Regions from separate parts of the Pseudomonas sp. C2.3V genome, predicted to be linked through region 1. Evidence: predicted binding sites of a transcription regulator. Region 1 holds the regulator's gene; the other holds the start of a gene.
What was found. The regulator FliA, encoded in region 1, starts transcription of late flagellar genes. The targets are predictions, from matches to a motif close to CTAAAGTTTNNNNNNNNNNNGCCGNTAA.
Positions count from the first base shown of each region.

Region 1 (7,625 bases):
GATCTCGTTCACGTTGACCAGTGGGAACGCAAAGGCCTGATCGCCCAGCATTACCATCAGGGTTGGCATGATCGCCAGGGTCAGCGGGACCTTGATCACAATCTTGGAGCCCTGCCCCTTGTTGGAGAAGACGTTTACCGTGCCGTTAAGCTGGGTAATCTTGGTCTTCACCACGTCCATGCCCACACCGCGACCGGAAATATCGGAGATTTCGGTCTTGGTTGAAAAGCCTGGTGCAAAGATCAGGTTGTAGCATTCAAGATCGGTCAGACGTTCCGCCGCATCCTTGTCGAGCAGGCCTTTTTCAACAGCCTTGGCGCGCAGAGCGTTGGGATCCATCCCTTTGCCATCGTCAGAAATGGCCAACAGGATATGATCGCCCTCCTGCTCCGCAGACAGAACGACACGGCCCGCACGGGCTTTGCCATTCTTCTCGCGCTCGGCAGGCTCCTCGATTCCATGGTCGACCGCGTTGCGCACCAAGTGCACCAGCGGGTCAGCCAAGGCCTCTACCAAGTTCTTGTCGAGATCGGTTTCCTCACCCACAAGCTCAAGGTTGATTTCTTTCTTCAGGTTGCGCGCCAAGTCACGAACCAGACGCGGGAAGCGTCCGAATACCTTCTTGATTGGCTGCATGCGCGTCTTCATGACCGAGGTCTGAAGATCCGCTGTCACAACGTCCAAGTTTGATACAGCCTTGGCCATGGCCTCATCGCCGCTGTTCAGCCCAAGACGAACCAGACGATTACGCACCAGCACCAGCTCACCGACCATGTTCATGATCTCGTCGAGACGGGCGGTGTCCACACGCACGGTTGTTTCAGCTTCGCTGGCCAGCTTCTCGCCTGCCGGGGCCGCCGCCGCACGCGGTTCAGCTTTGGGTGCTGCGCTGGCTGTCGGTGCAGGGGCCGCTGCAGGCTGGGGCTTCGCCACAGGAGCAGATGCTGCCTTGGCAACCGGAGCAGGTGCAGGCGCTACAGGAGCAGCCGCAACACCCCCATCGAAACGGCCCTTTCCATGCAGTTCATCCAGCAGGGACTCGAACTCGTCATCCGTGATTTCATCACCTGACTTGGCTACCGGAGCAGCAGCCTTGGCAGGTTCGGACGGCGCTGCAACAGCAGCATCAAACTTACCTTTGCCGTGCAGCTGATCCAGCAGAGATTCAAACTCGTCATCCGTGATTTCATCACCTGACTTGGCTACCGGAGCAGCAGCCTTGGCAGGCTCGGACGGCGCTGCAACAGCAGCATCGAACTTGCCTTTGCCGTGCAGCTGATCCAGCAGAGATTCAAACTCGTCATCGGTGATTTCGTCGCCAGATGCAGGTACGGCTGAGCCAACGGCTGCCACAGGTGCAGGCTCATTCCCGATTGCATCGAGGAGTCGGTCAAACTCATCGTCGCTTACGTCACTGGCAGCAGGTGCCTGGACAGCAACCACAGGGACCTGAACCGGCTCCACAGCAGTGGGAGCAGGTTCGGCGCCTTCAGGCTCCGCCAGACGTGCCAAGGCAGCCAGCAGCTCAGGAGTAGCCGGTGTCGGCTCAGTACGCTCACGTACCTGGCCGAACATTTCGTTTACCGTATCCAGAGCTTGAAGGACAACGTCCATCAGCTCGGCATCAACGCGGCGCTCACCCTTACGCAGGATGTCGAACACGTTTTCGGCAATGTGGCAGCACTCAACAAGGGCGTGCAGCTGGAGGAAGCCTGCCCCTCCCTTTACCGTGTGGAATCCACGGAAGATGGCGTTGAGAAGATTCATATCATCCGGGCGGCTTTCGAGTTCCACCAATTGCTCGGACAACAATTCGAGAATCTCGCCGGCCTCTACCAGGAAATCCTGGAGGATTTCTTCATCGGCGTCGAAGCTCATTCATGCACTCTCCAAAAAGGCCAGGTTTAGAAACCAAGGCTGGACAGAAGGTCATCTACGTCATCCTGGCTGGATACGACGTCTTCTCTTTTATCGGCATGAATCTGCGGACCTTCACCCTTCGAAGACTTTTCTTTTTGAATTTCTTCGATGGCCTTGACGTGGTCGTGGCTAATTCCTGCATAACGATCCACCTGACCGGCCATACGGACCAGCTTGACGAGATCGCGCTCGACTTGTGTAACAAGGTTCGTCACACGCTTGATGACTTGACCGGTAAGATCCTGATAGTCCTGCGCCAACAGGATATCGTTCAGCAACGAAGACAGCTTGTGGGCGTCCTCATCGCTGCGCCCCAGAAACGCACCGACTCGCTTGGCCAGCTCGCGGAACTCCTCGGCACTGAGCTCGCGCCGCATAAAGCGGCCCCACTCGGCGTGGAGGTCATGAGCGTCCTTACCAAATGATTCGATAAGCGGTGTGCTGGCATCGACCAAGTCCATGGTACGGTTGGCAGCACGCTCCGTCATTTCCACAACATAGCTTAGGCGATCGGTGGCGTCTGCAATGTTTGTTACTTCATTGGCATAGGACGCCTGGGGATCGATCTGGAAGTTGACGATCGCGTTGTGCAACTCACGCGTCAGCTTGCCGATTTCCTGATACAGACCACGATCTCGCACCTGATTGAGCTCATTGATGAGCTGCACTGCCTGGCTGAAATTGCCATCTTCAAGGCTGGCAACCAGCTCTTGGGCATGCTTTTTCAGGGTCGATTCCAGGTCTTCGAATGATTTACTGCCAAGGTCCATAACATCCTCGAGATGGTTATCAGCCGTTGACCCGCTCAAAGATCTTGTCGATCTTTTCTTTGAGCACCTGGGCAGTAAACGGCTTCACAACGTAACCATTCACACCCGCTTGAGCTGCCTCGACAATTTGTTCGCGCTTGGCTTCGGCCGTTACCATCAGAACAGGCAGGTTCTTCAGGCGTGCATCGGCACGGACTTCCCGTAGCAGGTCGATACCGGTCATACCCGGCATGTTCCAGTCCGTTACCAGGAAGTCGAAGTTGCCGCTTTGCAGCATCGGCAACGCCGTCAAGCCGTCGTCGGCCTCGGTAGTATTGGTGAACCCCAGATCTCGCAGCAGATTCTTGATGATGCGTCTCATGGTGGAAAAATCGTCCACGATGAGAATTTTCATATCTTTGTCCAAGTCGACCTCCATCCTTACCCCAGACATGCCTTTTCAAAGGCATGCCATACATGCTTAGTGTTTTGCCTTAGCGCGAACGCCATTCAGCCAGACGAGCCCGCAGACGTGCTGCGCACTGACTGTGCAGTTGACAGACTCGGGATTCACTTACCCCAAGCACCTCTCCGATTTCCTTTAGGTTCAACTCCTCGTCGTAATACAGCGACAAGACGAGACGCTCACGCTCTGGAAGATTGGCAATGGCTTCCGCCAGGGCCTGCTTGAAACGATCATCTTCCAGTCCTCGACCTGGCTCGAAATCATGGGCTCCGCTCTCTTCGAGACCGTGCTCACCCTCTTCCATCAAGTCATCGAAGCTGAACAGGCGACTTCCCAATGTGTCATTGAGAATGCCGTAATATTCTTCAAGGCTTACACCAAGTTCGGCAGCAACTTCAGGATCTTTAGCGTCACGACCCGTTCTTGCTTCAACAGCACGAATCGCATCGGCCACCATACGGCTGTTACGATGCACCGAACGAGGTGCCCAATCACCTTTGCGAACCTCGTCCAGCATGGCTCCGCGGATACGGATACCGGCATAGGTTTCAAAGCTTGCACCTTTGCCGGCATCGTACTTCTTGGAGGCCTCGAGCAGGCCGATCATGCCGGCCTGCATGAGATCTTCCACCTGTACATTGGCAGGCAGACGCGCCAACAGGTGATAGGCAATGCGCTTGACCAGCGGCGCATACTGATTGATCAGTTGCTCCTGCTGTGAATGGGTCTGAGATTTACTGTACATACGGAGACCGCTGGACGCTGTCATACATTTGGCCCTACAGTGGGTTGCACCAATCGTTCGACGAAAAACTCCAAGTGACCGCGTGGGTTGGCTGGCAAGGGCCAAGCATCCACCTTCTGGGCAATGGCCCGGAAAGCCAGAGCGGCTTTGGAGCGCGGGTATGCTTCGTATACGGACCGCTGCTTCTGGACGGCTTTCCGTACACATTCATCAAAAGGAACCGCACCCACATACTGCAGAGCCACATCCAAGAAACGGTCAGTTACCTTGGTCAGCTTAGCAAAGAGATTGCGACCTTCCTGGGGCGTCAATGCCATATTCGCCAGTACGCGAAACCGCGTGATTCCATGATCGCGGTTGAACATCTTGATAAGCGCATAAGCGTCCGTGATCGAAGTAGGCTCATCACAGACCACCAGAAGCACTTCCTGGGCAGCCCGTACAAAGCTCACGACCGAATCACCGATGCCAGCAGCCGTATCGACAACAAGCACATCGATATCGTTGCTGATGTCACTGAATGCCTGGATCAGACCGGCATGTTGAAGAGACGACAACTGCACCATGGCTTGCGCACCGGAAGCCGCCGGAACGACCCGGATACCGCCAGGGCCTTGCAAAATCACGTCGCGAAGATCACATTTGCCTTCGATCACATCGGCGAGCGTCTGCTTCGGAGTCAAACCGAGCAAAACGTCGACGTTTGCCAAGCCCAAGTCGGCATCGAGCAACATGACACGTCGGCCCAGTTCAGCCAACGCTAGCGAAAGGTTTACCGAAACGTTGGTTTTCCCAACGCCTCCCTTGCCGCCTGTCACTGCAATTACCTGTACGGGATGCATACCCATTGCTGTACACCTATGAAAAACCAGCCAGCCCGTAGGGGCACTTATGGTGTAGCCAGATCGTTATGCTAACGAGCCAGCTGGCACTTAAACCTGAAGCGTGTACTGCTTTCTGACACTACGACGCCTGTAAACCTTCTATTGCAAAAACCTTACCCAACTCGCAAAAAACTGTAACTTAACCGACGCGCTTGGCCGGCTTTTGATAGAGCTCGGCAAACATATCCGCCATGGTTTCCTCTGCTGGCTCCTCGGTCAGCTGACGATTGACTGCACGGCTAACCAGCTGATGCTTGCGCGCAATATGCAGGTCGTCAGGGATGCGAGGACCGTCGGAGAGATAGGCTACCGGGATATGATGGCTAATGGCTATACCGAGCGCTTCACCCAACGTCGCGGATTCATCCAGTTTGGTCAGAACACAACCAGCCAGACCGCACCCCTTGTAGTTGTGATAAGCCGCTTTCAGCACTTGGCTCTGGCTGGTTACAGCCATGACCAGATAGTTGCGAATCTTCAGTTTCTCATTAGCCAGCGCTTCCAGCTGCAGACGCAGGGAGGGGTCATTGGCCGGGATACCTGCCGTATCGATCAGGACCATGCGCTTGCGAGCCAGTGGCTCAAGCGCCTGAGCCAACGACTGACGTGGATCTACAACGGTAACCGGCACATCGAGAATATGACCCAACGTCTTGATTTGCTCTTGGGCGCCGATGCGATGGCTATCCATGGTGACCAGCGCAAGACTTTGCGCGCCATACTTCAGAACATAGCTCGCTGCCATTTTGGACAGCGTAGTGGTCTTACCCGATCCGGCGGGACCGACGAACGCGACGATACCGCCCTCTTCCAGCAGATCAACCTGGGGCGTGTCGATTGCCTGGGTCAGGTGGGCCAACAGCATACGCCAGGCCTGACGGGGCTCGTTCACATTTGCCACACGCGCCATCAGGTCACGGCACAGATCAGCCGGAAGACCTATGCGTTGCAGACGGCGCCAAAAGTTTGCTTCGTCAGGACGCTTGTCCTGCATCTGGCCCCAGGCGATAGAGCCCAGCTGCACTTCAATCAATTCACGTAGCCCGGTGATCTCGGAGCGCATGGCATCCAGCGCGCGGCGCTCTTCGGCAGAAGGCGCGGCGGCAACGGCAGGTGCTGGCTGGGCAACTTTGGGCTCGGAGATAACAGGTTCCTGGCGAGCGCTGATCTGCTCACTGCCAAAGAGTTGACTAGCGTTGGCTTGCGGCGCAGCGACACCCTGGTTAGGCGAGCGAATGGCCAGTTCAGCGTGGGCTTCGGCGATACGCACTTGGGTTTTACGCAGCTCGGCTTCCAGCGCAGAATTCGGCGCAGTGGGAGTCGGCGCTTGATAATCCAGGGCAGCGGTCAGCTCAATGCCACCGGCAACACGGCGATTGCTCAGGATCGCGGCATCTGCACCCAGTTCGTCACGAACCATTTTCATGGCTTGACGCATATCAGCAGCAAAAAAGCGTTTAACTTGCATGGTTCAAACCTCAGCCGTTCTGGCCAACCGTTGCGATAATGGTGACTTGTTTGTTATCCGGAATTTCCTGATAAGCCAGCACAGACATCGTGGGAACTGCCATTCTCGCGAAGCGGGACATCATCCCGCGAATCGCACCGGCTACCAGTAACACGACTGGCTTACCCATCATTTCTTGACGCTGTGCTGCATCTACCAGAGAGCGTTGCAATTTCTCGGCCATTCCTGGTTCCAGGAACATGCCATCTTCAACACCCTGTCCGGCCTTCTGCATACCATTAAGCAACATCTGTTCCAATCTCGGTTCCAGCGTAATAACAGGCAGCTCGGGCTCCAGTCCAATGATGTTCTGGACGATTGCACGGGACAGCGCCACACGAACCGACGAAACCATGACGGCAGGATCTTGACTACGCGGCGCCACATTCGCAATAGCCTCAGCAATCGTACGAACATCACGTACCGAGACCTGCTCCTGCAGCAATTGCTGCAATACCTTAAGAAGCGTAGACAAGGAAATCATGCCTGGCACCAGTTCTTCGGCCAACTTGGGCGAACTCTTGGCCAGAAGCTGCAGTAATTGCTGCACTTCTTCATGCCCCAACAGCTCGTGGGCATGCTTTTGGAGAACCTGGTTGAGGTGGGTCGCAACGACCGTGCTGGCATCGACCACGGTATAGCCCAGGGACTGCGCCTGATCACGCTGACTGACGTCAATCCAAACCGCATCAAGGCCAAACGCCGGATCTTTGGCAATCACACCATTCAACGTGCCGAATACCTGACCCGGGTTGATAGCCAGTTCGCGGTCCGGATAGATTTCGGCTTCCGCAACATTCACGCCCATCAGTGTCAAACGATAAGCATTGGGCATCAGCTCCAGGTTGTCGCGAATATGTACAGCAGGCATAAGGAAGCCAAGATCCTGGGACAGCTTCTTGCGAACACCCTTGATACGTGTTAGCAGCTCACCGCCCTGGTTGCGATCCACCAAAGGAATCAGGCGATAACCTACTTCCAGGCCAACCATGTCGACAGGCGTTACGTCATCCCAGCCCAGCTCCTTGGTTTCAGCGGGGCGCTGTACCGGAGCGAGATCCTGCTGACGCTTGGCTTCCTGCTCGGCCACTTGCTTGACCTTGCGCTGGCGATCCCAGATGAAATAGGCACCGGCAGCAGCCATGAAGCCCAAACCCAAGAACGGCACGTGCGGCATGCCGGGCACCAGACCCATGGCAATGATGATGGCCGCAGAGACAGCAAGCGCCTTTGGCGAGGCGAACATTTGACGGTTGACCTGCTGCCCCATGTCTTCGGAAGAAGACACACGCGTTACCATGATGGCAGCCGCAACAGACAGCAACAGCGAAGGCACCTGGGCAACCAGACCGTC
Region 1 is NZ_JBZUBN010000001.1:1,707,806-1,715,430, reverse strand. Features, by position in the region: gene AC4LF3_RS08085 (chemotaxis protein CheA) at 1-1,878, opposite strand, end outside; gene AC4LF3_RS08080 (protein phosphatase CheZ) at 1,905-2,690, opposite strand; gene AC4LF3_RS08075 (chemotaxis response regulator CheY) at 2,710-3,084, opposite strand; gene fliA (RNA polymerase sigma factor FliA) at 3,164-3,904, opposite strand; gene fleN (flagellar synthesis regulator FleN) at 3,901-4,728, opposite strand; gene flhF (flagellar biosynthesis GTPase FlhF) at 4,904-6,232, opposite strand; gene flhA (flagellar biosynthesis protein FlhA) at 6,243-7,625, opposite strand, start outside.

Region 2 (7,625 bases), 1.1 Mb from region 1:
ACAGTAGACGACATCGTATTCAGCCAGATCGACTTTCCAGAGGCTCTGATAACGAATCCGACAGTTACGCCGCGGTAGGCAGCGCAGCCAGGAGAGCAGAAAACTCATCGGCGCGGTCTCGACGCCCGTAAAATGGCTCTTAGGGTGTAAACGCGACAGATAGACGAGCGTTCCGGCCAGACCGCTTCCCAGGTCGATGAAAGACTCCTTGTCTGATCGTTCAGCTATCAGCTCACTGAGCTTTCGCTGTGTCTCATGCCCGGTCAGATAGAGCGGAACCCGTTCGGTCAGGCTGTTCCAGTTCAAGAGCAGAATAACGAAAAATCCTGCGAGAAAGACCCAACCGGGAATGGCATAACCGGCGAAGGCAACCAGGGCTGGTACGAAAGCCAGATTGATGAAGAGCCACCAACGGTGCAGGCCCATCCACTGCCCAAGCGCTGCGGCCAGGACCCCTTGCAGGCACGCCGCACCGATCAACGGTGCGCGGTAATGGAGCGTAACCAGACCAACCTGTAGAACAATCCAGGTAACAAGCAGTGCAAGCACCTGCACCAGTAATGCAAGGATAGCGGGATATCGGCGGCGTAAGGTGTCGAGCATATGGCCAAGTCATAACAGCGGATAATGCTGTGCAGTCTAGCCAAGATCCGACCGCTGGACGATCTCTGCCCCGGCAGACGAACCGCCTGTTAGACTTTATCTTTACTTCAGGTTTATCGAGCTACTTAATGGCCAAACGCCACCTCACTCGCCGGCAAAGCTGGCGTATTGAAAAGATTCAGACCGAACGTGCGGCTCGCGCCGAGCGTCGGGAGTCCCGGTTGATCGAAGAGCTTGAGGGTGGCGACCTGGGCCCGGAGTTGACGGGTCGGATCATTGCCCACTTTGGTGTACAGGTAGAGGTGGAGGGCGAAGACGGCCAGCTCCAGCGCTGCCACTTGCGCGCCAACCTGCCAGCTCTGGTGACGGGAGACCGGGTAGTCTGGCGGGCGGGTAATCAGGGCATTGGCGTTATCGTTGCCCAACTGCCTCGAATTTCGGAGCTGTGCCGTCCCGACATGCGGGGTGTCCTGAAGCCAGTTGCGGCCAACGTCGATCGATTGATCATTGTATTTGCGCCGATTCCCGAGCCCCACAGCAACCTGATCGACCGCTATCTGGTCGCAGCCGAGCATGCCAGCATTCAGCCTATTCTACTGTTGAACAAGGCTGATCTGATCGATGAAAGTAATGCCGAGCGGATGGATAACCTGCTGGGCATCTACAACAACCTGGGCTACCCCTTGCTCGAAGTATCGGCGTTGAACGGCCTAAGCCTGGACAAGCTGAAAGAGACGCTCGATGGACACATCAGTGTTTTCGTAGGGCAGTCCGGTGTAGGCAAATCATCGCTGGTAAACGCCTTGCTGCCGGGCGTGGACACGCGTGTCGGGGCTTTGTCCGAGATAACCGGCAAAGGAACGCATACGACCACCACGGCCCGCCTGTTCCACTTCCCGGGCGGTGGCGATCTGATCGACTCACCCGGTATCCGCGAGTTCGGCCTGGGTCATGTAAGCCGTCAGGATGTGGAAGCCGGCTTTATCGAGTTCGCCGACCTTATCGGGCATTGCCGCTTCCGTGACTGTAAGCACGACCGGGAGCCGGGCTGTGCTTTTCTAGCGGCGCAGGAAGAGGGACGAATTCACCCTCAACGCATGGCCAGTTACCGTCACATTATCGCCAGCCTGCCCGAACCTGAGTACTAGGTCCGGGCAGACCCTCTTTACCGCTAGGGCTTAGGCGGCGGGCTCATTTGCAGCGCACCGTCGTCGAAGGCATTGATTTCCTTCTTCAGGTCGATGCCCTTGAGCGGGTTGGCCAGATTACTCGTAGCCTTCACGCTACCGGGGCTACCGGTCGAGGCACCCGTGTCGCTGCCTGCCGGAGCCTGGCCCGGAGTCGCGGCCGGCGGGGTATCGGCTTGGCCGCCATTGTCACCCTCGATGGCCTTCTGAGCCTTCTTGGTCAGAACAACAATGTCGATACGACGGTTGACCGGATCGAGCGGGTCCTTGCGATCGAACAGTGCCGACGAGGCATACCCTACTACACGGGCCACCTGGTTCTCTGGGTAACTACCTGCCACCAGCGCTCGACGGGCCGCATTGGCACGAGCAGCCGACAGTTCCCAGTTGCCGTAGTATCCCTTCCCTACGAACGGCTTGGCATCGGTGTGACCGCTGATGCTGATCTTGTTTGGAACTTCCTTGATCGTATCCGCCATGGCCAGCAGGATATTCTCGAAGTACATCTTCAGTTCAGCACTGCCCGAGTCGAACATCGGCCGATTTTCCGCATCGACGATCTGGATACGCAGGCCGTCCTGAGTGATCTCGAGCAGGATCTGATCCTTGAAACGCTGCAGATCCGGGTTCTCGTTGATCTTGTTCTGCAATTCCTGCAGGAGCAGTTGCAGGCGCTCCTTGTCGATCTTCTCCGCGATGTTCTCGGCCTGCTGAGCATCAATGCCGCCCGCATCAGCCGGACTCGGCTTGGTAGTCTGGTCGATCTGCTCCTCATCAGTGCTATCAGGTGAATCCGGCGTCTTAGGGTCATTTTCCATCGTCGGGTTCAGCGTCTGATTGGGAGACGGTGTTGGCGTACCGCCAAGGTCGATCACATAAGGACTTCCGCTTTCCGTAAACCCGATCGGGTCCTGAAAGTAGCCTGAAATGGCGATCCGCTGCTCGGGAGTGGTCGAAATCAACAGCCACATCACCAGGAAGAACGCCATCAGGGCTGTCATGAAGTCGGCGAAGGCAATCTTCCAGGCGCCGCCATGGTGCCCGCCTTCAACTTTCTTGACGCGCTTTATGATAATGGGCTGGTTGTTATCCATGACGGCTTAACCTCACGCGCCGCGCATTGCTTGCTCAAGCTCGATGAAGCTTGGGCGATGGGCGGGATACAGGACTTTACGACCGAACTCGACAGCCACGGTTGGCGGCATGCCCGATGCGGAAGCAACCAGGGTGGCCTTGATGGACTCGAGAACGTTCAGTTCTTCTTTGGCGTCATGCTCGAGCGAGGCCGCCAAGGGTGCAAAGAAGCCGTAGGACGCCAGAATACCCAGGAAAGTACCTACCAGGGCGGTACCTACGCTCGCACCAATCTTGATGGTGTCCCCTTCGGCCAACAGGCCCATGGTAATTACGATACCCAGTACCGCTGCCACAATACCCATGGCTGGCATACCGTCGGCGATCTTGGCTACGGCATGAGAAGGGTGCTCAAGGTCAGCCTTGGTGCTATTCAGCTCCATGTCGAATAACCCTTCCAACTCGTGCGGAGCCATATTGCCAGACGACATCAGACGCAGATAATCAGTGATGAAGGCTGTCATCCGTGCATCTTTGAGGATGGCTGGGTATTTGCTGAAGATCGGGCTTTCGTTAGGCTCTTCAATATCGCCCTCAATGGACATCATGCCCTCACGACGGCTCTTGTTGAGGATTTCGTAGAGTAGCTTGAGCACGTCCAGGTAGTACGCATGAGTGAAGCGATGACCAAACATGGACAAAGACTTCTTAAACACGATCTTGAAGGTGCTGCCCGAGTTGGCCTGTAAAAAGGCACCCAACGAAGCGCCACCAATCGTCAGCACTTCGTAAGGATGCACGAGAGCCATGATACTGCCGCCCGACAGCACAAAGCCTGCGAGTATGCTACCGATGACAACGATAATGCCGATGATCTTGACCATGATTTTCAAACACTTCTAGTTAAACAAGGGCCCACAAAGAGGCTGCTGATTTAGTTATCGGATAATCTGCGCCAGACTGTAGGTATTTCTGTAAGCCATTCATGCGAGCTCTCTATGTCCATTACTACCGCTCGTCCAAATACGCTCGACGCCTGGCTGAAAAGGCTGGAAAGCGTACGTTTATCCGTACCCCAGGAAGTCAAGGAAGATGTCCGCAGGGCTCTGGCCAATGGCAACAAGACCGTTCCTGAAATTGCCGAGGTGGCGCTTCAGTCACCGATCCTGTCGCTGGTGCTGCTAAGGGAGTCCAACCGAAGCCAGCTTGGCCGGGAGAATCCTGCGGTTTCGCTGGAAGTAGCCTTGAGCCGGCTCGGACTGGGTCCCACTGAGTACCTGTTATCGGCACTTCCGTCGGAAGCTAAAGAGAAATACTCGCCAGCCCTTTCGCAGCTCCTGTTGATCAGCGAACACGCCATGGCGCAGGCCAATGGCCTCTTCGGCAATACCCTGGCTCGCCTGCGCCAGGAGGTTCGTCTCTCTACGCTTCTGTTCCTGGCGCCCGTGTGGCCACTGGCTCAGGCTTATCCAGAACTCTGGGAAGAATGGGAGCAGCGGGTACTGGGCAACAACGAGCCGGCCATCACGGTCGAGCAGGAGCTGCTTGGCGTACCCCTTCTGGACCTGTGCCTGACCCTAGCCGAGCGCTGGAGCCTGCCCGCCTGGGTTGTAGACGGATATCGCCTGCTGGTGAAGGACCGTCGCCGCCTGGTCAAGGCGCTGCACATTGCCCACAACGATGCCCATCCTCTTCAGCAGCAACAGCGCCTGGATGAAGACTTGCCGCTACGTCGGTGGCTCACCCAGCCCGGCAACACAATTTTGTTGGCGAATGGCCTGGCCGTGGCCGCCCACCAGAGCTGGAGCAACCCGCACATCCTCCGCTGGCAACGGCTGGTCGGCCTCTATATGCATGAGTCACTGGATCATATTCAGCAGGTCACCCATCAGGCCGCCGCGCAGCATGCTCGCCAACAGTTCATTCCAGGCCTTTGGCATCCGGCCGAAGCCCTGATCTGGCCCTGGGATGCAAGACGCCTGCACTCAAACAGGAAGGCCGCGCCTGACACCCAATCAGCCGCGACCAATAACCAAACGACAGGCGATGGGCTGGACGCATGGCGCCGATATTGTGCCGAACTGGTAAAGACGCCCAGTCCCTTTAGCAACGGCATCCAGCTGACGGCTTGCGCCAGGGATGCCTTGGCGGCAACCGGCCTGCCACGCCTGCTCCTGTTGACACCCGATGCGGACCAGACAGTGCTCATGGCCCAAGGCATCCATGGCCTGCCCGAAGCAGCCAAGGGGCTTCAGCTGCCTATCAACAATCATCCCCTGCTGCGCAAGCTGATGAGCGATCCCGCCCAACTTCGTATTACCTCGGAGAACAGCGCGCAGTTTCGCCCTCACCTGCCTGGTAATCTGCAAGCCCTGTTTCCACACTCACACATGGTGCTGCGCTCGATGGGCAGCAAAGGTCGCGTCACGATGCTGGCTATCATTGACAACAGGGGCGAGCCGTTTTCCGAGCGTGACCAGCAGGCTATCAACAAAACCGTTACCTGCATTGAGCGTGGCGTGATGAATTACGTCCAACGGCTTACATGATCGCTACAATCGAACCCATGATTTCAGACCGGATGACCTGATATGTCCTTTACAGACCTGCCGCTCGTGATCGAGCCTGCCGACCTTGCCGCCCGCCTCGATGCGCCAGAGCTGATTCTGGTCGATCTATCCAGCGCTGCGCACTATGCCGAGGGGCATGTGCCCGGCGCCTACTTCGTTGCGCCCCAACGTACACAACTGGGCAAACCTCCAGCGCCAGGGCTTCTCCCTGAAAAAGCCGACCTGGAAATATTGTTCAGCGAACTGGGCCATCGCCCTGAGGCCGTTTATGTCGTGTATGACGACGAAGGCGGTGGCTGGGCAGGACGTTTTATCTGGTTGCTGGATGTGATCGGTCATCACCGCTACCATTACCTTAACGGCGGCCGTCATGCCTGGGTCGAAGCGGGCCTGCCATTGACACAGGATGTGCCACCGCCAGCTGATACGCCAGTCAACCTCACGCTGCATGATGAGCCTACTGCAACGCGTGAGTATCTGCAGAGCCGCCTGGGTGCGGAAGACCTGGCCATTTGGGATGCACGCGGGCCACAGGAATATCGAGGCGAAAAAGTCCTAGCAGCCAAGGGCGGGCATATCCCGGGCGCCATCAATTTCGAGTGGACGGCCGGCATGGACCCGGCACGTAGCCTACGTATCCGCAGCGATATGGCCGAAACACTTAATGCCTTGGGGATCACGCCCGACAAGGAAGTGATTACCCATTGCCAGACGCACCACCGCTCGGGATTTACCTATCTGGTCGCCAAGGCGCTGGGTTACCCCCGAATCAAGGGTTATGCCGGCTCCTGGGGAGAATGGGGAAATCATCCGGATACACCGGTCGAACGCTGATAGCAGGTTTCCAGCAGCGAGCCGAATGGCTGTACAATGAAACGAGAACTGGGTCACGGCAATCTGACCCGGCCTTTTCTGTTTTGCCTTGTCTGGCCTCGCCCGCGGATTCACGCTTCATATATTGCCGCTCAAGGACACACCATGAATTTGAAAAACCGCCTGTTCATTCTTAGCCAGCACGTACTGCCTCATCACTTCCTGTCACGGTTGATTGGCGGCTTCGCCGAGTGCCGGATGCCCTGGTTCAAGAATGCCCTGACGGCATGGTTTGCTCGTCGCTACGACGTGGATATGCGCCAGGCTCAGGTCGAAGACCTGACGGCATACGAAAACTTCAATGCATTCTTTACCCGCAGCTTAAAGCCAGATGCACGTCCGCTACCGGAAGATCCGACAGCCATTGTCAGCCCGAGCGACGGCGAAGTTAGCCAGATCGGTCAGGTCGAGCATGGCCGTATTTTCCAGGCCAAGGGGCATAGCTACAGTCTGCTGGAGCTTGTAGGTGGTGATGCCCAACGGGCTGCACCGTTCATGGGTGGATCGTTCGCGACGATCTACTTATCGCCCAAGGACTATCACCGCGTACACATGCCCATTGCCGGCACGCTGAAAGAGATGGTGTATGTGCCCGGGCGAATCTTTTCGGTCAATCACCTGACCGCCGAGAACGTTCCGGAATTGTTTGCCCGCAATGAACGTGTCGTGTGCATCTTTGATACCGAACGCGGTCCGATGGCCATGATTCTGGTCGGTGCTATGATCGTGGCCAGTATCGAGACCGTTTGGGCCGGTATGGTGACACCACCCAAGCGCATGTTGAAAACAACACGTTACGACGAAGCGGCACGTGCGCCCATTCATCTAGAAAAAGGTGAAGAAATGGGCCGTTTCAAGCTGGGCTCCACGGTTATCGTCCTGTTTGGCCCTGATCAAGTGAACTGGGCTCAGGAGCTAGGCGCCTTCAGCACGGTCAATATGGGACAGCAGATTGGCTCGCCCAAGGTCGCCGAGGTTATCGAGCCTCTGTTGGGAGACGTCTGACACCTGCGACACAGGGACGCTAGCCCGATACCGCTGGCGTCCAGTAGTTGAATATTGGGGATAATGACTGTTATCGCCGCTCAGTCTGGAGAACCGACAGTCAATGGATAGTAAAGGCCCTCAGCAGTTGCTGCGGGTACCGACGCCCACGCAGCGGAGCCTTACGTTCTGCGAAGCCAGCCCCGCCGGATTGAAACGCTGGCTGGACCAATTGCCGCGAGCAAAGCTCGGGGAAGTGGCGCGTCTGTTGTACCAGGGGATGCTGGAAATCAACCAGCTGATCCAGTCGAACGATCAACGTCTGCGCATGCTT
Region 2 is NZ_JBZUBN010000001.1:564,191-571,815, reverse strand. Features, by position in the region: gene AC4LF3_RS02825 (class I SAM-dependent methyltransferase) at 1-603, opposite strand, end outside; gene rsgA (small ribosomal subunit biogenesis GTPase RsgA) at 732-1,751, shown strand; gene motB (flagellar motor protein MotB) at 1,775-2,884, opposite strand; gene motA (flagellar motor stator protein MotA) at 2,897-3,748, opposite strand; gene AC4LF3_RS02805 (HDOD domain-containing protein) at 3,863-5,413, shown strand; gene rhdA (thiosulfate sulfurtransferase) at 5,456-6,268, shown strand; gene asd (archaetidylserine decarboxylase) at 6,419-7,312, shown strand; gene AC4LF3_RS02790 (cyclic-di-GMP receptor FimW-related protein) at 7,416-7,625, shown strand, end outside.
Region 2: the regulator FliA is predicted to act here: its motif matches at 3,803-3,830, upstream of motA (flagellar motor stator protein MotA).